Regions from separate parts of the Variovorax sp. GW821-FHT09B05 genome, predicted to be linked through region 1. Evidence: riboswitches for the same ligand, from Rfam matches in the RefSeq annotation. Region 1 holds a riboswitch; the other holds the start of a gene.
The links. Region 1 has a riboswitch for glycine ahead of AC07RM_RS38595 (D-amino acid dehydrogenase). Riboswitches for the same ligand answer to the same signal wherever they lie in the genome.

Region 1 (11,814 bases):
GCCCGAGGTCGTTGGATGGTCAGAAGCACTTTTCGATCCAACCGATGTGCTTGCAATCAGTGCGGCGATGGAAAGGGCGCTGAGCGATCGAGGCTTCCACGACGCGCTTCGGGAGCACGCCACCAATCAGGCCTCCAAGTTCTCTTGGAGTCGCTCGGCAGATATCGTGCTCAACGCCCTGGACCGCCTTCATGCGGATGGATCAGGAAAGACGCACGCGACTTTTCAGCCTAAATGGTCACGGGCCCTTGAGAATTGGCGACACGAAAGTGGCGCACTGGTCGCTCGAGTGGCCGCGATCTCAACCACGGTTCGTCCCAGTACGAATGACTTGCAGCAGTTGGCGCGCGTCATCGCGACCGACAACGAATCCACACGCTGGATGCTTTGCGAGACGCAGGCATCGAGTACCGATCAATGGCGCCTCGAAGGGCCATTCGACAGCAGTTACAGCTTGGCGTTGGTTAACCGGGAACTCGCGCGAGCCATCGATGATTCGGGATTCAGCGTTGTGCTTCACTCGACCGAAGGCCCTGGAGATTTTGCTCCGAACCCAGATTTCCTTGAGCACAACCCCGAAATTCAACGGCTCCATGAGCGGGAACCGTTGTATCCCCCAGAAGACTGCGTGATCTGCAGTCGAAATCTCTTCCCGCCAAGGGTTGCGGACATGCACAGCCGCATCAATCTGCTGCACGCCTACGGCTGGGAGGAAAGCGGATTTCCAGCGGAATGGATAGACGACTTCAATGAAAACCTCCAGGGGGTCGCGTGCGTTTCGGAACACGTCCGCAAGACACTCGTCGACAATGGCTTGAGAGTGCCGGCGTGGGTCGTCGGTGCCGGAACCGATCATTGGGAGCGCATCAGGGCAACTGCGAATTTTTCGGCACCTGGTAGCGGATTCCGCTTTCTGCACGTCTCTTCCTGTTTTCCGCGCAAAGGGGCGGACATTCTGCTTCAGGCCTACGGCGACGCGTTCTCGATCAATGACGATGTCTGCCTCATCATCAAGACCTTCGCGAACCCTCACAACCGAATCCATGATTGGCTTCGTGAGGCTAGGGCTGAAAAGCCCGGCTTTCCCCAGGTCATCGTGATTGAACAAGATCTTTCGGACGAAGAATTAAAGGCGCTGTACCTCTCTTGCGACTGTCTCGTGGCGCCGAGCAAGGCCGAAGGCTTCGGACTTCCTTTGGCAGAAGCCATGCTGTGCGGAATGGAAGTGATTGTTACTGGGTGGAGCGGCCAGTTGGATTTCTGCACCGATCAGACCGCTTGGATACTTGACTACGATTTCGAGAGTGCGAACTCTCACCTCGGCGCCTTCGATTCGGTGTGGGCACGTCCGAGCAGAAGACACTTGGCGGCGCTCATGAAAGATGTTCGGTCGTTGACTGGTGAAGAGAGAGGCCGTCGTTCGAGACATGGTCGGCTGCTTCTCGAGGAGAGGTTTCAATGGAAACACGTGGCGGATCGGATGAAGACGGGTGCCTTGCGTATCGCATCCGGAATCAGCCGCTTCGAACCGCGGGTGGGATGGATCAGCACTTGGAATACCCGCTGCGGAATAGCCACTTATTCTGCACATCTGGTCGGGCACATGCCGTCGTCGGTTGCCATCCTGGCCCCCGATGCACAGGAATTGACCGAGGAAGATACAGCAAATGTAGTTCGTTGCTGGGACCAGTATGCTTCGCCCAACCTCTCACGACTTCAAGGTCAGATCGACAAGCTTGACCTAGACACACTCGTTATTCAATTCAACTACGGATTCTTCGACTTCGATCAGTTGACCGCATTTATCGCGCATCAGGTCGATCAGCGAGGCCGACGTATCGTCGTTGTACTGCACTCGACCCAGGATCCACCTGACGCGCAGGCTCAAAACAAGGAGTTGAGGACCCTGGTGGAGGCATTGCGGAAATGCCAACGCGTGATTGTTCATTCAGTCAACGATCTCAATCGGCTAAAAGCTCTTGGAGTAGCAAGCAACACCCTACTTTTTCCCCACGGACTCCTCGATCACCACCCAACCAAGAAGACAAGCCCTGCGAGCTCTTTATTCACAATTTCGACCTACGGCTTCTGCCTTCCGCACAAAGGTCTGCCTGAAATAGTGCAGGCTTTTTCCCTGCTAAGAAAAAAGGGAGTTCCGGCGCAACTCAAGCTGATCAATGCGGAGTATCCCGCCGAGCCCTCTCGCCAGTTGCTCCTCGAACTGCGGAAATTAGTTGCAGAACTAGGATTGAAAAAGGTAGTCGAGTTCCATTCCTCTTTTCTCTCGGACAGCGAGAGCCTGTCGCTTCTTGATCAATCCGATCTGGTCGTATTCCCCTACCAGAACACCGGGGAGTCGGCCAGCGGAGCAGTGCGTTATGGACTTGCGAGTCGCCGTCCGGTTGCCGTAACACCTATCTCCATCTTTGACGACCTCGCTCAAGCTGTACATAGGCTGCCGGGAGCCTCCGTAGCCGACCTAGCGAGGGGCTTGGAAGATCTGGTTACGCGCATCAAGTCCGGCGATGACCGCATGGCAACCATCGAACGCCAAGCGAGTCGATGGGTGGACGCCCATGTCTATTCAAAGCTGGGACACCGCTTTTCCAATCTTCTTTTCGGATTGCGAAATGAATGAATCTCGACGCGCGCCACAGTGCTGATGACAGGGAAGAGTTTTTCCGCACTCGCGTGCTCGCCACCATGAAAGACCGACTCCCAGTAGGGCAGAATCGATCCATCATTGAAAGAGCCACGAGCTTATCGGCGCAGAAGGATTTACATGCAAAAACGTGCAGTGGTAACTGGTATTACAGGACAGGACGGCGCTTACTTGGCGAAGTTACTGCTCGAAAAAGGCTATGTGGTCTTTGGCACCTATCGCCGAAACAGTTCGGTCAACTTCTGGCGCATCGAGGAACTCGGCATCCAGGGTGCCCCTAATCTGCATCTGGTCGAATACGACTTGACCGACCTCGGCAGCTCCATCGGCCTGCTCAATCGTTCGCAACCCGACGAGGTCTACAACCTCGCGGCCCAGAGCTTCGTCGGCGTGAGCTTTGATCAGCCGGCCACCACGGCCCAGATCACCGGAGTGGGTGCATTGCATCTGCTCGAGGCCATCCGCTTAGTCAACCCCAAGATCCGCTTTTACCAAGCCTCCACCTCCGAGATGTTCGGCAAAGTCCAGGCCATCCCGCAGATCGAGGAAACCCCGTTCTATCCGCGCAGCCCCTACGGCGTGGCGAAGCTGTATGCGCATTGGATGACCATCAACTACCGCGAAAGCTACGACATCTTCGGTTGCAGCGGCATCCTGTTCAACCACGAGAGCCCTCTCCGTGGCCGCGAATTCGTTACCCGCAAGATCACGGACAGCGTGGCGAAGATCAAGCTCGGCAAGCTCGACGTGCTCGAGTTGGGCAATCTCGACGCCAAGCGCGACTGGGGCTTCGCCAAGGAATACGTCGAGGGCATGTGGCGGATGCTGCAGGTCGACGAACCCGACACTTACGTGCTGGCAACCAACCGGACCGAAACCGTCCGCGATTTCGTGCGGATGGCATTCAAGGGCGCCGGCATCGACGTGGACTTCAAGGGCTCCAACGAGGCCGAGACGGCCGTGGACACTGCGACCGGCAAGACCGTGATGCGCGTGAATCCCAAGTTCCATCGCCCCGCGGAAGTCGACCTGCTGATCGGCAACCCGGCCAAGGCCAAGGCCAAGCTCGGCTGGGAACCGGCTACCACACTCGAGCAACTCTGCCAGATGATGGTGGAGGCCGACTTGCGCCGCAACGAACAGGGGTTTTCGTTTTGAGGATTCTGCTGACCGGCGCGGATGGATTCACCGGCCGCCCGTTCGCTCGCCACGCCGAGTCGGCGGGCCACGAGGTGATCCCGCTGCGCGCCGATCTCACGAATCCGGATGCGGTGAACGCCGAGGTCGGCGCCACGGCACCAGATGCCGTTGTCCATCTCGCGGCGATCAGCTTCGTGGGGCACGCCAACGATGGCGCGTTCTATGCGGTCAATGTGGTCGGAACGACGAATCTGCTGAATGCACTCACGCGGCTTGCCGTTGCGCCGCGCCGAGTCCTGCTGGCGAGCAGCGCGAACATCTACGGCAACGCGGCCACTTCACCCATCTCGGAAGCCCAGCCTCCGGCGCCGGTCAACCACTACGGCATGAGCAAGCTGGCCATGGAATACATGGCCAGCACCTACGGCGACAGACTCAACCTGCTGGTCACGAGGCCTTTCAACTACACGGGCCCCGGACAAGACGCCAACTTTCTTATTCCCAAGCTGGCCCTGCACTTCGCCCGCCGCTCGGAGTCGATCTCCCTCGGGAACCTGGACGTCGAGCGAGAATTCAACGACGTGCAGATGGTGTGCGATGCATACCTGGAGTTGCTGACCGTCGGCGAGGCGGGCCAAGCCTACAACATTTGCTCGGGCCGGCCCTACGCGCTTCGGTCGGTGATCGAGATGCTGGCGAAGATGACCTCGCACAACCCGCGCATCGAGGTCAATCCGGCTTTCGTGAGAGCTAACGAAGTCCATCGGCTGTGCGGCGATCCCGCCAAGCTGCATGGACTCCTGGCTCGCCATGGCCGCACGCTGGCCGAGCCGGCGCTCGAGGACACGCTGCGGCGCATGCTCGCCGCAGCCGCAGATCAGGCGAAGGCTTCCGCCTGACCGAGCGAAAGGGCAGCCATGTCTTTCGCCGAAAGCTGTGGCACCACCCCGACGTCGGGCCAGACAATACCGAGCGCGGGATCGTTCCAGACGATCGCCCGCTCATGCGCCGGCGCGTAGTAATCGGTCGTCTTGTACAGAAACTCCGCCGTCTCCGTCAGCACCAGGAAGCCATGCGCGAAACCCGCGGGCACCCACAGCTGCTTGTGGTTGTCCTCGCTGAGCTCCTCGCCCACCCACTGGCCGAAGGTCGGCGACGACCTGCGGATGTCCACCGCCACGTCGAACACCGCGCCGTGCACGCAGCGCACCAGCTTGCCCTGCGGCTGCTGGATCTGGTAGTGCAGACCGCGCAGCACGCCCTTGGCCGAGCGCGAATGGTTGTCCTGCACGAACTCGACGTGGCGCCCCACGGCCTCGTCGAAGGCCTTGCCGTTGAAGCTCTCGAAGAAGAAGCCGCGCGCGTCGCCGAACACCTTCGGCTCGATGACGAGGACTTCGGGAATGGCGGTGGGCGTGGCCTTCACGAGCGCACCTCGTCCTTCAGCAGGCGTTGCAGGTACTTGCCGTAGCCGCTCTTGGCCAGCGGCGCGGCGAGCTTCTCGAGCTGCGCGGCATCGATGAAGCCGTTGCGCCACGCGATCTCCTCGGGGCACGCGATCTTCAGGCCCTGGCGATGCTCGAGCGTGGCGATGAACTGGCCGGCCTCGAGCAGGCTCTCGTGCGTGCCGGTGTCGAGCCACGCATAGCCGCGCTGCATGATCTGCACGTTGAGCTGGCCGAGGTCGAGGTAGGCTTGGTTGACCGCGGTGATCTCGAGTTCGCCGCGCGCGCTGGGCTTGACGGCCTTGGCGATGTCGACGACCTGGTTGTCGTAGAAGTAGAGCCCGGTCACTGCATAGCTGCTCTTGGGCTCGAGCGGCTTCTCCTCGATGCTGCTGGCCTTGCCCTGCGCATCGAAGGCCACCACTCCGTAGCGCTCGGGGTCGTGCACGTGGTAGGCGAAGACGGTCGCGCCCTTGGCCTGCGCATCGGCGTCGGACAGCAGGTGCACGAAGTCGTGGCCGTAGTAGATGTTGTCGCCCAGCACCAGCGCGCTCGGCGAATTGCCGACGAACTTGTCGCCGATGATGAAGGCTTGCGCCAGCCCGTCGGGACTGGGCTGCACGGCGTACTGCAGGTTCAGGCCCCACTGGCTGCCGTCGCCCAGCAGCTGCTGGAAGCGCGGCGTGTCCTGCGGCGTGCTGATGACGAGGATGTCGCGCATGCCGCCGAGCATCAGCGTGCTCAACGGGTAATAGATCATGGGCTTGTCGTACACCGGCAGCAGCTGCTTGCTGATCGCGAGCGTGGCCGGATGCAGCCGCGTGCCCGAGCCGCCGGCCAGGATGATGCCTTTGCGCTGCGTCGTCTGGATGGTCATCGTTGGTGTCTCTTCTCTTCGGGTGTCGTGTTCGGCACGGATGCCGGACTCAGAGGATCTCGCGCAGCATGCGCGCGACGCCGTTCTGCCACGGCGGCAGCACCAGCCCGAAGGCGGCCTGCAGCTTCGAGGTGTCGAGGCGCGAGTTGTGCGGCCGGGTGGCCGGCGTGGGAAAGGCGCTGGTGGGCACGGCCTCGACCTGCTGCGGCCCGGCCTTGAGCTCGACGCCGGCCTGCTGCGCGAGTTCGAGCACGTAGCGCGCGTAACCGTACCAGGTGGTCTCGCCGCCCGCGATCGCGTGGTAGAGCCCGGCCTTGGACGGGTCCTGCAAGGTGGCGCGAATGGCATGGGCCGTGATGTCGGCCAGCAGTTCCGCGCCGGTGGGCGCGCCGAACTGGTCGTCGATGACGGTCAGCTTGTCGCGCTCCTTGGCCAGCCGCAGCATGGTCTTGGCGAAGTTGCCGCCGCGCGCCGCATAGACCCAGCTGGTGCGAAAGATCAGATGCTTGGCGCAGTGCTGCGCCACCAGTTGCTCGCCTTCGAGCTTGGTGCGGCCGTAGACGCTCAGCGGTCCGGTCGCATCGTCTTCCTTCCAGGGCTTGCTGCCGCTGCCGTCGAAGACATAGTCGGTCGAGTAGTGGACCATCAGCGCGCCGATCTCCTGCGCGGCCTGCGCCACCACGCCGGGCGAGGTGGCATTGAGCTTGCGCGCGAACTCGGGCTCGCTCTCGGCCTTGTCGACGGCGGTATGGGCGGCGGCATTGACGATCACGTCGGGGCGCACCTGCCGCACGGTGTCGGCCAGCTGTTCGGGCCGGCTGAAGTCGGCGTGGAAGTCGGTGCTGTCGAAATCGAGCGCGACCAGCTCGCCCAGCGGTGCGAGGCTGCGCTGCAGTTCCCAGCCGACCTGCCCGCCCTTGCCCAGCAGCAGCAGCTTCATGCGGAAGCCTTCGCGTCGTACTGCTTCTCGACCCAGGCGCGGTAGGCGCCGCTTTGCACGTTGCGCACCCAGTCGCCATTGGCGAGGTACCACTCGACCGTCTTGCGGATACCGGTGTCGAAGGTCTCGGCCGGCTTCCAGCCGAGCTCGCGCTCTAGCTTGCGCGCGTCGATGGCATAGCGGCGGTCATGGCCGGGACGGTCGGTGACGTAGCTGATCTGCTCGGCATAGCCCTTGCCGTCGGCGCGCGGGCGCAGTTCGTCGAGCAGCGCGCACACGGTCTTCACGATCTCGATGTTCGGCTTCTCGTTCCAGCCGCCCACGTTGTAGGTCTCGCCGAGCCGGCCGGCCTCGAGCACGCGGCGGATCGCGCTGCAATGGTCCTTGACGTAGAGCCAGTCGCGCACCTGCATGCCGTCGCCATACACGGGCAGCGGCTTGCCGGCCAGCGCGTTGACGATCATCAGCGGGATCAGCTTCTCGGGGAAATGGAAGGGGCCGTAGTTGTTCGAGCAGTTGGTGGTGAGCACCGGCAGGCCGTAGGTGTGGTGCCAGGCACGCACGAGATGGTCGCTGGCGGCCTTGCTGGCCGAGTACGGGCTGTTGGGCTCGTACTTGTTCTCCTCGGTGAAGGCCGGGTCGGTCTTCGAGAGCGAGCCGTAGACCTCGTCGGTCGACACGTGCAGGAAGCGGAAGGCCGCCTTCTGGTCGGCCGGCAGCGCGTTCCAGTAACCACGCACCGACTCGAGCAGCCGGAAGGTGCCGAGCACGTTGGTCTGCACGAAATCCTCGGGGCCGTGGATCGAGCGGTCCACGTGCGACTCGGCCGCGAAATTGATTACCGCGCGCGGCTTGTGCTCGACCAGCAGGCGGTCGAGCAGCGCGCTGTCGCCGATGTCGCCCTGAACGAAGATATGGCGCGGATCGCCCTTGAGCGAAGCCAGGGTCTCGAGATTGCCGGCGTAGGTGAGCTTGTCGAGGTTCACGACCGGTTCGTCGCCTTGCGCGATCCAGTCGAGGACGAAATTGGCGCCGATGAAGCCGGCGCCGCCGGTAACCAGGATCATGGAGTCCCCTGTGCTGTGTGATTGCTGAGTCGCGTGGTCGAAAGCCCGAAGCCGCGCGGGCGCGGCCGGGCGTGGATTATCCCACCCGTGCGCAAGGCCGAATCCCGGGGTTGGCCGGTGCCCGCGGCCCGCCTACAATCGCCACCCATTGCAGGAGAGCGGGCCGCATGCATCGCGCAGGCAGCCCCACCGAAGGCGCAAACTCCCATAAACGCTCAGGTCGGCTCCACGCTTCGCGCGGGGCCTGTACTGCAACCACTGAAACGCCGTCTGGAGAGCCAGCACATCGCCCATCGCGGCCGTGCTGCGCCGAAGGAGCAAGTCCGCTGCGAGGTGCAGCGGATGAAACTCTCAGGTACCGAGGACAGGGGGAGCGGCAATTGGACGGTCGTCCGGTTGCGCGCTATCTATTCAGTAGCACGACCTTCACGCCGTTCAAGCGCTTCAACCTCGAAAGGTACTTGAAATGCGCGTGATCGTATTGGGCGCCGGCCTGCTCGGCGTGACCTCGGCCTACTACCTCCAGCAACTCGGCCACGACGTGACCGTGATCGACCGGCAGGCCACGCCGGCCGCCGAAACCAGCTTCGCCAACGGCGGCCAGATCTCGGTGAGCCATGCCGAGCCCTGGGCCAATCCCAGCGCGCCGCTCAAGGTGCTGCAGTGGCTGGGCAAGGAAGACGCCCCGCTGCTGTTCCGCATCCGCGCCGACATGCGCCAGTGGCTCTGGGGCCTGCAGTTCCTGCGCGAATGCACGCCCGCGCGCACGCGCCACAACATCGAGCAGATCGTGCGCCTGGGCACCTACAGCCGCGACACCCTGCAGCAGCTGCGCCGCGACACCGGCATCCGCTACGACGAGCGCACGCAGGGCATCCTGCACTTCTACACGACGCAAAAGGAGTTCGACGGCGCCCTCGCGCCCGCCGAGCAGATGCGCGCGCTGGGCTGCGAGCGCCAGGTGATCTCGGCCGACGAGGCCGTGAAGCTCGAGCCCGCGCTGGCCCACATCCGGTCGCAGCTGGCCGGCGCCACCTACACGGCCGAGGACGAATCGGGCGACGCCAACCGCTTCGCGCGCGAACTCGCGCGGCTCGCGGCCGAGGCCGGCGTGAAGTTCCTGATGAGCCACACCATCACCGCCCTGCGCGAGGTGGGCGGCGCGATCGACCACGTCGAGGTCACCGATGCCGAGGGCCGCTTCCAGCGCATCCGCGGCGATGCCTTCGTGATGGCGATGGGTTCGCTGAGCCCGCTGCTGGCGGCACCGCTGGGCATCCGGCTGCCGATCTATCCGGCCAAGGGCTATTCGGTCACGCTGCCGGTCAAGGACGCGAGCAAGGCCTACCAGGTCTCGCTGACCGACGACGAATACAAGCTGGTGTTCTCGCGCTACACCTCGGAATCGGGCGACCGCATGCGCATCGCCGGCACGGCCGAGCTCAACGGCTACGACCGCGACCTCAACCGCGTGCGCTGCGAAGCCATCGTGCGCCGCGTCGAGCAGCTGTTCCCCGGCGCCGGCGACACCGCGCAAGCCCAGTTCTGGACCGGCCTGCGCCCGGCCACGCCGAGCAACGTGCCGCTGATCGGCCGCACGAAACTCGCGAACCTCTATCTCAATACCGGCCACGGCACGCTCGGCTGGACCCATGCCTGCGGCTCGGGCAAGTCGATCGCGCGCATCGTGAGCGGGCTGGTGCCGGAGGTGGATTTCGCGTTCGCGGGGATGCCCAGGGGCGTTGCGGGCGTCGCCCAGCCCGCGCTGGGCTGAGCCTCCGAAGCAAGGCGGACGCTCAGTCGTCCGCCGTGAACACCGTCAGCACCCCCGTGTAGCCATACACGTGGTGCCGCGCGATCTCGCCCGCGGCGAAGAAGCCGACCAGCGGCACGTCGCCCAGCGCATGGCGCACGATCTGCAGCTCGGCGCCGGGTGCGCCGAAGTGCGGGCCGCCGCGGCCCGAGCAGCTCACGTAGACGGCGCCGGCGATGCGGCGCGCGGGATGCGGCGCCGCCTCGGCCTCGCCGGCGGCGACGGCGCGCGCGGTGGCCAGGGTCTGTTCCTCGGGTTCGAGTTCCTCGCGGATCTCGGCGCAGATGCGCATCAGGTCGGCGCGCGCGGCCTGGGCGTTGCGGCGGCAGAAGCTCAGGCGCATGCCGGCCTCGGCCACGTCGGCGATCGCGATGCCGCGGCGCGTGGGGTCGAGGCCGATGATGTGGCGCACCAGCACGTCGGCGCCGAGGTCGCCGGTGCGGCGGATGCCGTCGCTGCCGGCATCGACAAGGCCCACCAGGGTGGCGCGCACGGCCTCGATGGCTTCCTGCGGCCGCTCGAGCGAGACCTGCAGGTCGGCCAGCAGCACGTCGAGCGCGGGCTCGCCATCGAGCTGCAGCACCAGGTTGCCGTCGGCCTCGGTGATCTCGCGCTCGCGCGCGCTGCCCGAGCGCAGCGGCTGGCAGCCCTGCGTGACGCGCGACACCAGCCGCACGCCCTCGCCGAACACCACGCCCGACAGGCCGCCCGAGAACACGCCGCCGGCCGCACCCTGGCCGCGGATGTTGCCGTTGCCGCCGACCGCGAACTGCAGCGCGCCGCCGCGGCCCGACGAGAGGCCGCCGAACAGGTAGCCGGTGTCGGTGCGCCCGGCCATCTCGCCGATGAGCTCGGTCAGGTCGGGGGTGGCGGGATCGGCATGCACCAGCGCCGTATGGGCCTCGAAACCGCTCATCTCGGAGCTGGCGAGCGGCGCCACGCCCGAGAACACGCGGTACTGGTCGCTCGGCAGCGCGCAGAGCATCAGGCTCAGGCCGGGTTCGTCGAAGTACTCGGCATTGTTGGCCGACACGCCGATGCCCACGGTGCCGGCCCAGTCGGTCACCTCGGGCAGCTCGGCGCTCAGGTGGTCGAGGATCTCCTGCGCGTCGACCGCATAGTGGTCGGTGATGTAGAGCAGCCCGAGGGTGGGTGCCGAGGCGTAGTCGGGCAGCGCCATCTGCGCGCGCAGCTGGGCCAGCACGAGGCCGGCCGCCATGCGCCATTGCGGATGGGTGGCGTGACCGGAGGGAAACAACTTCATCGTGCCAACCTGCTTCGTTCGATGTTCAGGACAAGGCGGCTCAGCGTCGGCCGCCCGTTCGCTTGCGGGCCGCGGGCGCCGCGGCCGGCTTCTTCGCCGCCGGTCGCTTGGCGGCCGTCGAGGCCTTGCGGGGGGTGGACTTGCGCGAGGCGCTCGGGGTTCCCATGGCCTTGCCGACGGCGTCGGCCAGCGGCTGGGTCACGGCCGGCATCTTGAGCTGGGCCGCGTCCTGCAGCGCGGTGCTCGCGATCTGCTGGAACTGCTCGGTCAGCGAACCCCACCACTTGAGCGGGTCGACCGCGCCGCCGGCGGCATCGCCCGCGGCGGACTTCGAGGTGGCCTTGGCGGCCGGTTTGGCCTTGCGGCGCGGCGGCGGTGCCTCTTCCTCTTCTTCCTCCTCCTCGTCGAGTTCCTCTTCGTCCTCGAACTCGACCTCGGGTTCGGGCGCCGCGGCCGGCGCGGCTGCCGGCGCCGGGCTGACCGCAGCGGCCGCCGCATTCGCCTGCCGCGTGAACACGCCCGCGAGGTCCTCCATGCGCACGTTCATGCCGCGCAAGGTGGACAGCGTCATCTTCTGCACCTCGAGCGCCTGGATCGTGGCCTTGA
Region 2 (11,814 bases), on a different contig from region 1:
AGCTCGGAGTCGACCCGTGCCTGCCATTGCGCGCGCCGGGCCTCGCGCTCGTCGGCGCCGATCGCGGGTTCGAACACCGCGTCGGTGGCCAGCGTGGCGCGGGCCTCCTGCAGCGAGGGCCACAGCAGGCCCGAGGCACCCGCGAGGAAGGCGGCGCCGCGCAGGCTCGCGCGCTCGGTCTCGGCCATTCGGCGCACCGGCATGCCGCTGAGGTCGGCCTGGATCTGCAGCAGGGTCGAGCTGCCCGACAGGCCGCCGCCGACCACGAGTTCGGACACCTGCAGGCCCGAGACCTGCTCGTTGGCCGCGATGCACGCGGCCACCGAATGCGCGATGCCCTCGAGCACCGCGCGCGCCACCTCGGCGCGCGTGGTCGCCATCGAGATGCCGGTGAGCGAGGCACGCGCGGCCGGCTCCATCGCGGGCACGCGCAGGCCCGTGAGGGCGGGAACGAAGCAGACGCCGTTCGCGCTCGCGGCCTCGGCCGCCAGCGCGCCGATCTGCGCCGCGTTCTCGAACCACTGCAGCTTCTCGCAGACCCAGTTGAGCGCGGAGCCGGTGGTGGCCACATAGGTCTCGACCGCGAAGTGCGAGACGCCGCCCGAGCGTCGCGCCGTCATGGCGAGCGTGCCCGGATGCAGGCCGGCGTCGAGGGGCGGCACGGTGCCGGTGATCACGTCGACGAAGCTGCCGGTGCCGTGCACGCACATGGCCTGCGCGCGGTCGAGACAGCCCAGGCCGACGGCGCCCGCATGCTGGTCGCCCGCGCAGGCGAGGATCGGCACCGCGATGCCGAGCAGCTCGGCGCGCGTGCGGCCCAGGTCGCCGGCATCCTCGCGCAGCGCGGGCAGCAGCGCGCGCGGAAAGCCCAGGGTGTCGATCCACTCGAGCTGGTAGCGGTGCTCGGCCAGCACGTAGGCATTGCCCGAGGTCACGTTGGTCGGCGTGGTCACGCATTCGCGCCGCTCCGACAGGTGCCACAGCAGCCAGCTGTCGATGGTGCCGAAGCCGAGCCGGCCCTGCTCGAAGGCATGCGCCACGGCCGGCGTGTCGCGCAGGTGGTGCGTGGCCCAGAGGTAGGGCGAGCGCACGCCGACCGGGCGGCCGAGCTGGCGCATCAGCGGCGCGTCCCATTCGGGCGCGAGGCGCGCCAGTTCGTCGACATGGCGCGTGTCCTGCCAGACCATCACGGGCACCAGCGCGCGGCCCGTGTGGGTGTCCCACAGCACGGCCGAGCAGCGCTGGGTGGCGATGGCGAGCGCGGCGATGCGCTTGCCCTCGGCCTGCGCGCGCGCCACGCTGGCGCGGCACACGGCCAGGGTCTTCGCGAGGATCGCGTCGGCGTCCTGCTCGACCACGCCGGGGCGCGGCGTGTCGACCGAAAGGGGCGCGTACTCGAGGCAGGAGACGTGGCCGTCGCGGCCGACGACCGCGGCGCGCGTGCCCGAGGTGCCTTCGTCGATGGAGAGGATCACGTCCTCGGTGGTGGAGCTCATCGGTTCATTTTTCCCACGGCGGGTTGGAGCGATTCGGAGGCGATGCCGGCGCGCGCGTCGTCCTTGAACTGCGGCGCGCCGGCTTCGTTGTCGGGATTGATTCCGGTACGGGTCGGGTCCCAGCGGATCGCGAAGCAGATCGCGCTCGCGATCAGCGGCACCACCGAGAGGATCAGGAAGGTGTGCTCGAGCCCGTACTTCTCGCGGAACAGCGGGAACACCAGCAGGCCCAGGGCCGCGCCGATGGAGCCGAGCGCGCCGATGATGCCGTTGGCGCCCGCGCGCAGTTCGCTGCGGAAGGACAGCGAGGACAGGCTCTTGCCGTTGGCGCCCGGTCCGCCCGAATGGAACAGGATGAACAGCGAGGGCACCGCCACCGCCAGCCACAACGGCATGCGGCCATGGAACAGGCCGAGCGTCAGCAGCATGAGGAACACCATCGCGAAGCCGAAGGCCGAGGCGCGGCGCAGGCCGAGCTTGCGGCCGATCCACGGCGAGAGGAAGCCGCCGAAGATGCCGAACACGTTGAAGGCCAGCGCGCCGATGGTGGCCTGCGCGAAGTCCTTGCCGAACAGCGTGGCGCTGATCAGCGGCAGGTACCAGCCGACCGCGAAATACTGGATCGACTGGCCGATCTGCACCGTGGCCGCGAGGATGGTGCGCGGCAGGTAGACGCCGCGAAAGATCAGCAGCACGTTGGCCGCGCCGCGGCGCGCCTGGTTCGTGACCGGCACGCGCTCGTGGCGCGGCGCGGCGGCGAAGCGCTCGGCATAGATGCGGCTCATGGCGGCGGCGGCCTCGTCGAGCCGCTCCTTGCGCGCGAGCCAGACCGGGCTCTCGACCAGCAGCGCGAACTGCAGCAACAGGATCGCGAGGCCGAACACCGCGGTGGCGGCCACCGAGTAGCGCCAGATCGAGTCGCCCACGTTCCACGAATAGAACATCAGCGCCAGCAGCAGGTTGCTGCACACGGCCAGATACCACATGCCCTGCCAGGTGTTGAGCCGGCTCTTGAAGCGCGCCGGCGTGAACTCGGCCAGCACCGCCATCGCGATCGCGAAGTCGATGCCGTAGGCCGCGCCCACGAAGAAGCGGCCGACCAGGATCGTCTCGAAGCCCGGCGCGAACACCACGATCACCGCGCCCGTGACGGCCAGCACCTTGGCGAGGATCAGCGGCCGGATGCGGCCCCAGCGGTCGGCCATCCAGCCGCCGATGGGATTGAAGGCGATCGCGACCCACGAGGCCATCGAGGTCATCAGCGCGACCTGCGCGGCGCTCAGCGAGAGGTTGCGCGTCATGGGCCCGAGGCCCGCGCTCAGTGCGGAATTGGAAAAGGCGTCGAGGAACAGTCCGCCGAGTGCGAGCCACCAGATGACGGCGGCCCGGCCCTTGATGCCCTGGCGTGAATCCAGGTAGGCGATGACATCGTCGATGCCGCGGATCTTGAGCGCGTTGGGTTGCACAGTTGTCTCCATTGGAATAATCCGCAAGAAGACGATGCAAACCATGCAGGCGCGACAAAGCCATCTCACAGATGGTCTTTAAATCTGAACCTGCGCCGAAATTCTAAGTGCGAAGTTTTCAATCCGTCAATGAATGTGATTCGAGGCGGTGTTAACCACTAGAACCGCCAGAAGCCACCGTGTTGCATCTGTTCCCGCGGGGACAAACAGCGGCGGCCCGCGTTCCTAGAGTCGCGTGCTTCGAAAGACACGACGAGGAGCGAACGAGACATGAAGACCCTGATCCACGCCATCGCGCTGTGCGCCGCCGCCTGCATGGCCTTGCCGGCGGCGCACGCGGCCACGGTTCGGCAGCACGCGCTGCAATCGACGGTGCCCGATCCGCTCGCGGGCGCTGATGCCGCCAGGGGCACGAAGGTCGCGTTCACGCTGTTCCTGCCCGATGCGAAACCCGAGGGCGGCTATCCGCTGGTGCTGCATGCGAGCGGCTTCGGCCTCGGCCGGCTGCGCGAACTGCCGCCGCGCGACACCGACCCGGGCGCGAGCTACTGGTCGCGCGTCGACCGCCTCGTGCCCACGTTGGTCGAGCGCGGCTATGCGGTGATCAGCTTCGACCACCGCGGCCATGGCGACAGCGGCGGCGACAGCCGCATCATGGATCCGCAGGCCGAGATCGCCGACATCCGCAGCCTGATCGACTGGGCCGAGCGCGAGCTGCTGCTGCGCAAGGGCGCCGACGGCAGGCCGCGCATCGGCAGCATCGGCGGCTCGTACGGTGGCGGCTACCAGATGCAGCTCGCGCAACTCGAGCCGCGCATCGCGACCGCGATCCCGTCGATGACCTGGTACGACCTGCAGCATTCGCTCGCGCCGCAGGGCGTGCTCAAGCAGGGCTTCGTGCAGTTCGAATGCTTCATGGCGCAACGCGGCAAGGTGCGCGACGGCGGCCTGCTGCGGCCGCTGTGCGAGACGGCGCCGAAGCCCGGTGCCTGGGCCTGGAACGACATGGGCACCGATGCGCAGCGGCTGCGCGATGCCTATCAGGCGCACGGGCCCTCGGGCCTGAGCTGGGCCGGGCAGCCGTCGCGCCGCGTCGATGCGCTGGTGGTGCAGGCCAGCGAGGACGTGCTGTTCGACATGGACGAGGGCCTGCGCAACTGGCGCCAGCTGAAGGCCGGCGGCGGCGACGTGCGGCTCATGGTGCTGCGCTCGGGCCATGTGAATCCGCGCGCGGGGCAGCGCGACAAGCCCGCGCGCTGCGGCGGCGTCGATGCCATGGACGCGATGCTCGGCTGGCTCGATGCCAAGCTGCGCGACATCGAGCCGGCCGCGCCTTCGGTGCCACGGCTGTGCATCGCGCTCGACGACGGTACGGCCTTCGAGGGCACGGCGCCGATCGCGGCGCGGTTCGGCGCGGCCCTCGCGCTCACCGAGGTGCGCGCGGGTTCGCCGGCGCCGGTCTTCGTTCCCTTGCCCGCCGATGCGCCGCGCGGCGCGGTGCTGGCCGGCGTGCCCGAGGCCGAGCTCGACGTGCGGGCGGCCGGCGGACCCGGTGTGGCGCTGGTGGGGCTCGCGCTGCGCCGCAACGGCGAGCTGATGCTGCTGTCGGACCAGGTGGTGCCCGCGCCGCCGGGGCGGCAGCGCATCGCGCTCGGCGGCGTGGCCGCGCGCCTGCGGCCCGGCGACGAACTCGGCGTGGCGCTGTTCGCCACCCATGCGCAGTACGTCTGGGCGCCCGCGTCGGGCGCGCCGGTGGCCGGCATCGCCGGCGACAACGCCTATGCGGTCTCGGGCCGCGTGTGGCTGCCGCTCGCGGCCGATGGCGCGGCGCGGTAGGCACGCAGCGCATCGAGGTCGCGCAAGGTCACGACCTGGTAGCCGAGGGTGAGCAGGCCCTCGGCCTCGAGCCGCCGCAGCGCCGCGTTGAGCCGCGGGCGCGACATGTTGCAGTAGAGCGCCAGCTCGGCCTGCGACACCTGCAGCTCGAGCGAGCGCGGCGGAAAGGCCGCCGGGCTGAACAGCGAGGCCAGGCTCTGCGCGACCTTGGCGACCGGGTCGAGCGTGCGGTCCGACAGCGTGACGGCCATCGACTGCATGAGCCGTTCGCTCAGCAGCTGCAGCACGAAGCGGTTGAAGGCGCGGTTGCCGTCGAGCAGGTGGAAGAAGGCCGCCTTCGGCATCTTGATGATCACCGCGTCGGACAGCGCGACCGCATCGCAGAAGCGCGGCTCGTTGCGGATCAGCTCGACCTCGCCGACCCAGCTGAAGGCCTGGCCCATGAAGGTCACGGGCTTGCCCGAGGCCGAGGTGGTGCACAGCTTCATGCTGCCGCGCCCCATGCCGACCCAGTGCTCGGCCGGGTCGCCGCGGTGCCAGATGGCCTGGCCCGCGGCGAGCTCGACGAAGCGCAGCTGCGGCAGCAGCACTTCGGCCTCGTCGTCGCTCAGCGTGTGGGCCCAGACGCAGCCGCGCCAGCGCGACTTGAGCGAGGCGATCTCGCCGGGGTCCATGCGGCTCAGGCCGCTTCGGTTTCCTGGTACTCGCCCACGGGCACGCAGCTGCAGAACAGGTTGCGGTCGCCGTAGACGTTGTCGACGCGGCCGATCGGCGGCCAGTACTTGGCGTCCTTGAGCCCGGCCAGCGGGAAGGCGCCGAGTTCGCGCGCATAGGGATGGTCCCATTCGCTGCCGAGCAGGCTCGCGGCCGTGTGCGGCGCGTGCTTGAGCGGGTTGTCGTCCTTCGGCCAGACGCCTTCCTCGATGCGGCGGATCTCGCCGCGGATGGCGATCATCGCCTCGATGAAGCGGTCGAGCTCGGCCAGCGGCTCGCTCTCGGTCGGCTCCACCATCAGCGTGCCCGGTACCGGGAAGCTCAGCGTGGGCGCATGGAAGCCGTAGTCGATCAGGCGCTTGGCGACGTCCTCGGCGGTGACGCCGCTGGTGTCCTTGAGCGGGCGCAGGTCGAGGATGCACTCGTGCGCGACGTGCCCGTTGGGGCTCGCGTACAGCGTGGGATAGTGGTCCTTGAGCCGCGCGCTGATGTAGTTGGCACTGAGGATCGCGGTCTCGGTCGCGGCCTGCAGGCCCTTCGCGCCCATCATGCGGCAGTACATCCAGCTGATCGGCAGCACGGCCGCATTGCCCAGCGGCGCCGCAGACACGGCACCCACGCCATGGCCCGACACGCCCGCGGTCGCATGGCCCGGCAGGTAGGGCACGAGGTCCTCGACCACGCAGACCGGGCCCACGCCCGGGCCGCCGCCGCCGTGCGGGATGCAGAAGGTCTTGTGCAGGTTCAGGTGGCTCACGTCGCCGCCGAACTCGCCCGGCGCGGCCACGCCCACCAGCGCGTTCATGTTGGCGCCGTCCACATACACGCGCCCGCCGTGCGCATGCACCAGCTCGCACAGCTCCTTCACGCGGGTCTCGAACACGCCGTGCGTGCTCGGGTAGGTGATCATCACCGCGGCCAGGTTCTTGCCGTGCTTCTCGCAGGCGCGCTTGAGGTCGTCGAGGTCGACGTTGCCCTGCGCGTCGCAGGCCGTCACCACCACCTGCAGGCCCACCATCTGCGCGCTCGCGGGATTGGTGCCGTGCGCCGACGAGGGGATCAGGCAGATGTTGCGGTGGCCCTCGCCCTGGGCCTCGTGGAAGGCTCGGATCGCCAGCAGGCCCGCATACTCGCCCTGCGAGCCGGCATTGGGCTGCAGGCTGATGCCCGCGTAGCCGGTGGCTTCGCAGAGCCAGGCGCGCAGCTGGGCGTCGAGCTGGGCATAGCCCTGCAGCTGCTCGGCCGGCGCGAAGGGATGGATGTTCGCGAACTCGGGCCAGGTGATCGGGATCATCTCGCTGGTCGCGTTGAGCTTCATGGTGCAGCTGCCCAGCGGGATCATGCTGCGGTCGAGCGCGAGGTCCTTGTCCGACAGGCTGCGGATGTAGCGCAGCATCGCGGTCTCGCTCTTGTGGGTGTTGAACACCGGGTGCGAAAGGAAGGTGCTCGCGCGGCGCAGTTCCTGCGGGATGCGCGGCGCGGTGTTGGCGGCCAGCTCCTCGAAGCGCGGCATCGGCGTGCCGGCGGGCACGAACAGCGCCCACAGGGTCTCGACGTCGGCGCGCGTGCTGGTCTCGTCGAGCGAGATGCCCAGGTGCTGCTGCAGCCGCTGGCGCAGGTTCACGTTGGCGGCCTGCGCGCGCTCGAGGATCTTCGCGGTGTCGTCGCCGGTGCGGATGGTCAGCGAATCGAAGGCGGTCTCGTTGACCGGCTCGCGGCCCATCTGGGCCAGGCCGCGCGCGAGGATCGCGGTGAGCGCGGCCACGCGCTGCGCGATGCGCGTGAGGCCGTCGGGGCCGTGGTAGACCGCGTACATGCTCGCGACCACCGCGGGCAGCACCTGCGCGGTGCAGATGTTCGAGGTCGCCTTCTCGCGCCGGATGTGCTGCTCGCGCGTCTGCAGCGCGAGGCGGTAGGCGGGGCGGCCATGGGTGTCGACACTCACGCCGACCAGGCGGCCCGGCAGCGAGCGCTTGAAATCGTCGCGGCAGGCCAGGTAGGCCGCGTGCGGGCCGCCGTTGCACAGCGGCATGCCGAAGCGCTGGGTGGTGCCGCAGACGATGTCGGCATCCCATTCGCCGGGCGGCGCGAGCAGGGTCAGCGCCAGCAGGTCGGCCGCGACGCAGAAGGCCGCGCCGTACTGGTGGGCGTGGCCCGCGAGCGGGCGCAGGTCGTGCACATGGCCGGTGGTGGCGGGGTACTGCGCCAGCACGCCGAAGAATTCGCCGCTGGCCATCAGGTGCGGCAGGGTTTCGGAAGCGGTGCTGACCTTGACCTCGATGCCCAGCGGCGCGGCGCGGGTCTTCACCACCTCGATGGTCTGCGGATGGCAGTCGCCCGAGACCAGGAACACGTTGCTCTTGCTTTTCACGCTGCGCTTGGCCAGCGTCATCGCCTCGGCGGCCGCGGTGGCCTCGTCGAGCATCGAGGCATTGGCGATCGCCATGCCCGTGAGGTCGCACACCATGGTCTGGAAGTTGACCAGCGCCTCCATGCGGCCCTGCGAGATCTCGGCCTGGTAGGGCGTGTAGGCCGTGTACCAGGCCGGGTTCTCGAGGATGTTGCGCAGGATCACGCCCGGCGTGTGGGTGCCGTAGTAGCCCTGCCCGATGAAGTTGCGGAACACCTTGTTCTTCGCCGCGATCGCCTTGAGCTCGGCCAGCGCGTCGGCCTCGGTGGCCGGTGCCGGCAGCCGCATCGGCTTGCTGCGCCGGATCGCCGCGGGCACGATGCCGTCGATGAGTTCGGCGCGCGTGGCCGACCCGATCACGGGCAGCATGCGCGCCTCGTCGTCGGCATCGATGCCGATGTGGCGGGCGATGAATTCCTCGGCGTTCTCGAGTTCTTGCAGGGTGGGCAGGGCGGCGGGGGTGGGCATGGCGGGCGGGGGAAGAGAAGGGGGAGCGGACTTCCGGACGCGAGCCTTCGCGTCCGGCCATCCGGTTTCAGGAGCTCAGGATTCCTCGGCGAACTTGCCGTAGGCGGTTTCGTCCATCAGCGCGTCGAGCTGCGCCGGTTCGGACAGCTTGACCTTGAAGAACCAGCCTTCGGCCAGCGGCGCGCTGTTGGCGAGCGAGGGATCGGCGCGCAGGGCCTCGTTGACTTCGGTGATCTCGCCCGAGACGGGCATGAACACGTCGGCCGCGGCCTTCACCGATTCGACGACGCCGGCGACATCGCCCTGGGCGAAGCTCTTGCCGACCTCGGGCAGGTCGACGAAGACCACGTCGCCCAGCGCGTCCTGCGCATGGACGGTGATGCCGACCGTGGCGTTGCCGCCCTCGGCCTGCACCCATTCGTGGTCCTTGGTGTACTTGATGCTCATGTTGAAAAACTCCTCGTGGATAAAAAGTGGCCGATGCCGGGGCGTAGGTTAGCCGCGACGGCGGTCCGCCGGATGTCCGGTCGTCAGCCGCGGTAGTAGCGCGTCGGCACGAAGGGCAGGGTCGAGACCTCCATCGGCACCGGCTTGCCGCGCACGATGGCCTGCACCCGGGTGCCGGGCTCGGCGAAGGCGGTGGCCACGTAGCCCATGGCGACCGGCCGGTCGGCCGTCGGGCCCAGCAGGCCGCTGGTGACCTGGCCGATGTCCTGGCCCTCGAAGGACTGCAGCGGCGTGCCGTCGCGCACCGGGATGCGCTCGAGCGCGACCAGGCCGACGCGGCGGCGCTTGAGCGTGTCGTGGTCGAGATGGCCGGCCGCGCCGGTGGCGGCCACGAGCTGAGCCAGGATCTTCTCGGCGCCGGGGAAGCCGCCCGCGCGCGCGCCGCCCGTGCGGCGCACCTTCTGGATCGCCCAGTTGAGCGAGGCCTCGATCGGCGTGGTGCTGGTGTCGATGTCGCTGCCGTAGAGGCACAGGCCGGCCTCGAGCCGCAGCGAGTTGCGCGCGCCCAGGCCGATGGGCTTGACCTCGGGCTGGGCCAGCAGCAGCCGGGCCAGCGCCTCGGCCTCCTTCGCGGCGACCGAGATCTCGAAGCCGTCCTCGCCGGTGTAGCCGCTGCGCGTGACGAAGGCGGCCATGCCGCCGATCTGCACGGCGCCACCGGTCATGAACACGAAGCGCTCGATGCCGGGCGACAGCCGCGCCAGCGTGGCCGCGGCCTGCGGGCCCTGCAGCGCGAGCAGCGCCTGCTCGGGCAGCGGCTGCACCTGGCAGCGCTGGCCGATCTTCTGCTGGATGTGGGCGATATCGGCCACCTTGCAGGCGCCGTTGACGATCACGAACAGCGAGCCGTTGCCTTCGTTGAAGAACATCAGGTCGTCGAGGATGCCGCCCTGGTCGTCGAGCAGCAGGCCGTAGCGCTGCTTGCCCGCGGGCAGGTCGATCACGTCGACCGGCATCAGGGTCTCGAAGGCGGCCGCGGCATCGGGGCCGGACAGGCGCAACTGGCCCATGTGGGAGATGTCGAACAGGCCCGCGGCCTCGCGCGTGTGCCTGTGCTCGGCCATCAGGCCGGCGGGGTACTGGACCGGCATCGAGTAGCCGGCGAAGGGCACCATGCGGGCGCCGAGTTCCAGGTGCAGCGCGTGCAGCGGGGTCTTGAGCAGTTCGGATTCGGGGGCGGAAGCAGCCACGGGGCACTCCTGGGGGCAGCAATCGAATGCCATGGCTCGCGCCATGGGGCCACCCCTGCTGTCCGCTTTACCTGAGAGATTCGCCCCACGATCGGGGTTTGCTCCTTCGGTGGACCTGGCGCCTGCGGCACCGGCCTCTCTCCAGCAAGGAAACGCCGTCCCGCGAAGGCCGGCGCTGTGTCAGTCCTTTTGCCTGAGCGTTCGGGGGTTCCCTGCGCCTTCGGCGGCCCCGTGCGGGGCTCTCTCCTGACCCGGGCGAGTGTAGTGGATTGCGGGCGGCTTCAGCCGCGGCCGCGCAGCCGGTTCGACAGCGCCTGGCAGATGGCGTCATGGGCCCGGCCGGCGGCGGCCGAGTGGGCGAAGAAGCCGAAGAAGGGGTGGAACATGTCGTCGAAGGCCAGCAGCCGGGTCGGCACGCCGGCCGCCTCGAGCCGGTGCGCGTAGGCCAGGCCTTCCTCGCGCAGCGGGTCGTGGCCGGCGACGGCGATCAGGGTCGGCGGCAGGCCCGCGAGCTCCGCCGCGCGCAGCGGGGAGGGCGGCACCTCGGCGGCGCGGGGGGCCGAGGCCCCCATGCAGAGCCGGGCGATCTCGCGCAGGTCGGCGGGCGCGAGCATCGGGTAGTCGATGCCGCGGGCCTCGATCGCGGCCACGTCGCGCGCCATGTCCAGGCCCGGCACCACCAGCAGCTGGGCCGCGAGCGGCCGTGCCTGGCCGCGCAGCGCCAGCGCGGTGCAGGCGGCCAGGTTGGCGCCCGCGCTCTCGCCGGCCAGGGCGACAAGGGACGGATCGCCGCCGAGCATTTCCGCATGGTCCAGCGCCCAGCGGGTCACGGCCAGGGCATCGTCGTGCGCGGCCGGGAACGGATGCTCGGGCGCCAGCCTGTAGTCCACCGAGACCACCACGGCCTCGACGTCGCGGCAGAGCTTGCGCGCGATGTCGTCCATCAGCTCGACGCTGCCGAGCACGAAGCCGCCGCCGTGCAGGAACACCACCGTCGGCAGCACGGCCTCGGCCGAGACGGGCCGGTAGACCCGCACCGGCACGCGCAGGCCCTGGTGTTCGGCAACGCGGTCCTCGGTGGAAGCGACGACCGGCAGCGTCGTGCGCTCGCGCGCCGCCATCACCGCGCGGCGCATGCGTTCGCGCGCCTCGGCGGGCGTGCCCGAGAACGGCGGCGGTGCCTTGTTCGCGCGCATCGCCGCGACGATCGCGGCGAGCTGGGGATCGAGCGGCGCGGTCATTGCAGCCCCAGCACATAGGCCTGCGAGTCCGCCGCGCGCTGCCGCAGCCGATCGAGGTCCACATCGAGCAGGCGGCCGTCGCGCTTCACCTGCCGCCCCGCGACGAACACGCTGTCGACATTGCCCGGATGCGCCGCCAGCACCACCGCGCCTACTGCGTCGGAGACCGGCGCCAGGTTCAGATCGTCTGCGCGGATCAGCACCACGTCGGCCTGCTTGCCCGGCGTGAGCGAACCCACCTTGTGCGCGAGCCCGTTCGCCTGCGCGCCGGCCAGGGTGGCGAAGCCGAGCACGTCGCGCAGGCCCAGCGTCGCCGGGGCGTTCCTCGTCGTCGAATGGCCGCCGCCCATCCACGAGCGGTAATAGGCCAGGGCGTGGCGCATCTGCGTGAACATGTCGCCCGCGCACTTGGTCTCGGTGTCGCCGCTGAGGCTGGGCCGGATGCCCACGGCCAGCAGCCGGTCGAACGGGATGTCGCCCATGCCC

Region 2: it holds a riboswitch for glycine, as region 1 does, so the genes downstream of both, gcvT (glycine cleavage system aminomethyltransferase GcvT) here and AC07RM_RS38595 (D-amino acid dehydrogenase) in region 1, are expected to answer to the same signal.

Annotation. Positions count from the first base shown of each region.
Region 1 covers NZ_JBWKPN010000025.1:67,079-78,892, forward strand. The annotation lists gene AC07RM_RS38560 (glycosyltransferase) at 1-2,638, shown strand, start outside; gene gmd (GDP-mannose 4,6-dehydratase) at 2,783-3,820, shown strand; gene AC07RM_RS38570 (GDP-mannose 4,6-dehydratase) at 3,817-4,701, shown strand; gene rfbC (dTDP-4-dehydrorhamnose 3,5-epimerase) at 4,680-5,228, opposite strand; gene rfbA (glucose-1-phosphate thymidylyltransferase RfbA) at 5,225-6,124, opposite strand; gene rfbD (dTDP-4-dehydrorhamnose reductase) at 6,174-7,064, opposite strand; gene rfbB (dTDP-glucose 4,6-dehydratase) at 7,061-8,131, opposite strand; glycine riboswitch at 8,392-8,509, shown strand; gene AC07RM_RS38595 (D-amino acid dehydrogenase) at 8,598-9,905, shown strand; gene AC07RM_RS38600 (FIST signal transduction protein) at 9,928-11,208, opposite strand; gene AC07RM_RS38605 (PhaM family polyhydroxyalkanoate granule multifunctional regulatory protein) at 11,249-11,814, opposite strand, start outside.
Region 2 covers NZ_JBWKPN010000007.1:302,434-314,247, reverse strand. The annotation lists gene AC07RM_RS20375 (FGGY family carbohydrate kinase) at 1-1,496, opposite strand, end outside; gene AC07RM_RS20370 (MFS transporter) at 1,493-2,962, opposite strand; gene AC07RM_RS20365 (alpha/beta fold hydrolase) at 3,233-4,798, shown strand; gene AC07RM_RS20360 (Crp/Fnr family transcriptional regulator) at 4,741-5,472, opposite strand; gene gcvP (aminomethyl-transferring glycine dehydrogenase) at 5,478-8,390, opposite strand; gene gcvH (glycine cleavage system protein GcvH) at 8,466-8,837, opposite strand; gene gcvT (glycine cleavage system aminomethyltransferase GcvT) at 8,921-10,120, opposite strand; glycine riboswitch at 10,136-10,242, opposite strand; glycine riboswitch at 10,263-10,346, opposite strand; gene AC07RM_RS20340 (alpha/beta hydrolase) at 10,369-11,328, opposite strand; gene AC07RM_RS20335 (amidohydrolase family protein) at 11,325-11,814, opposite strand, start outside.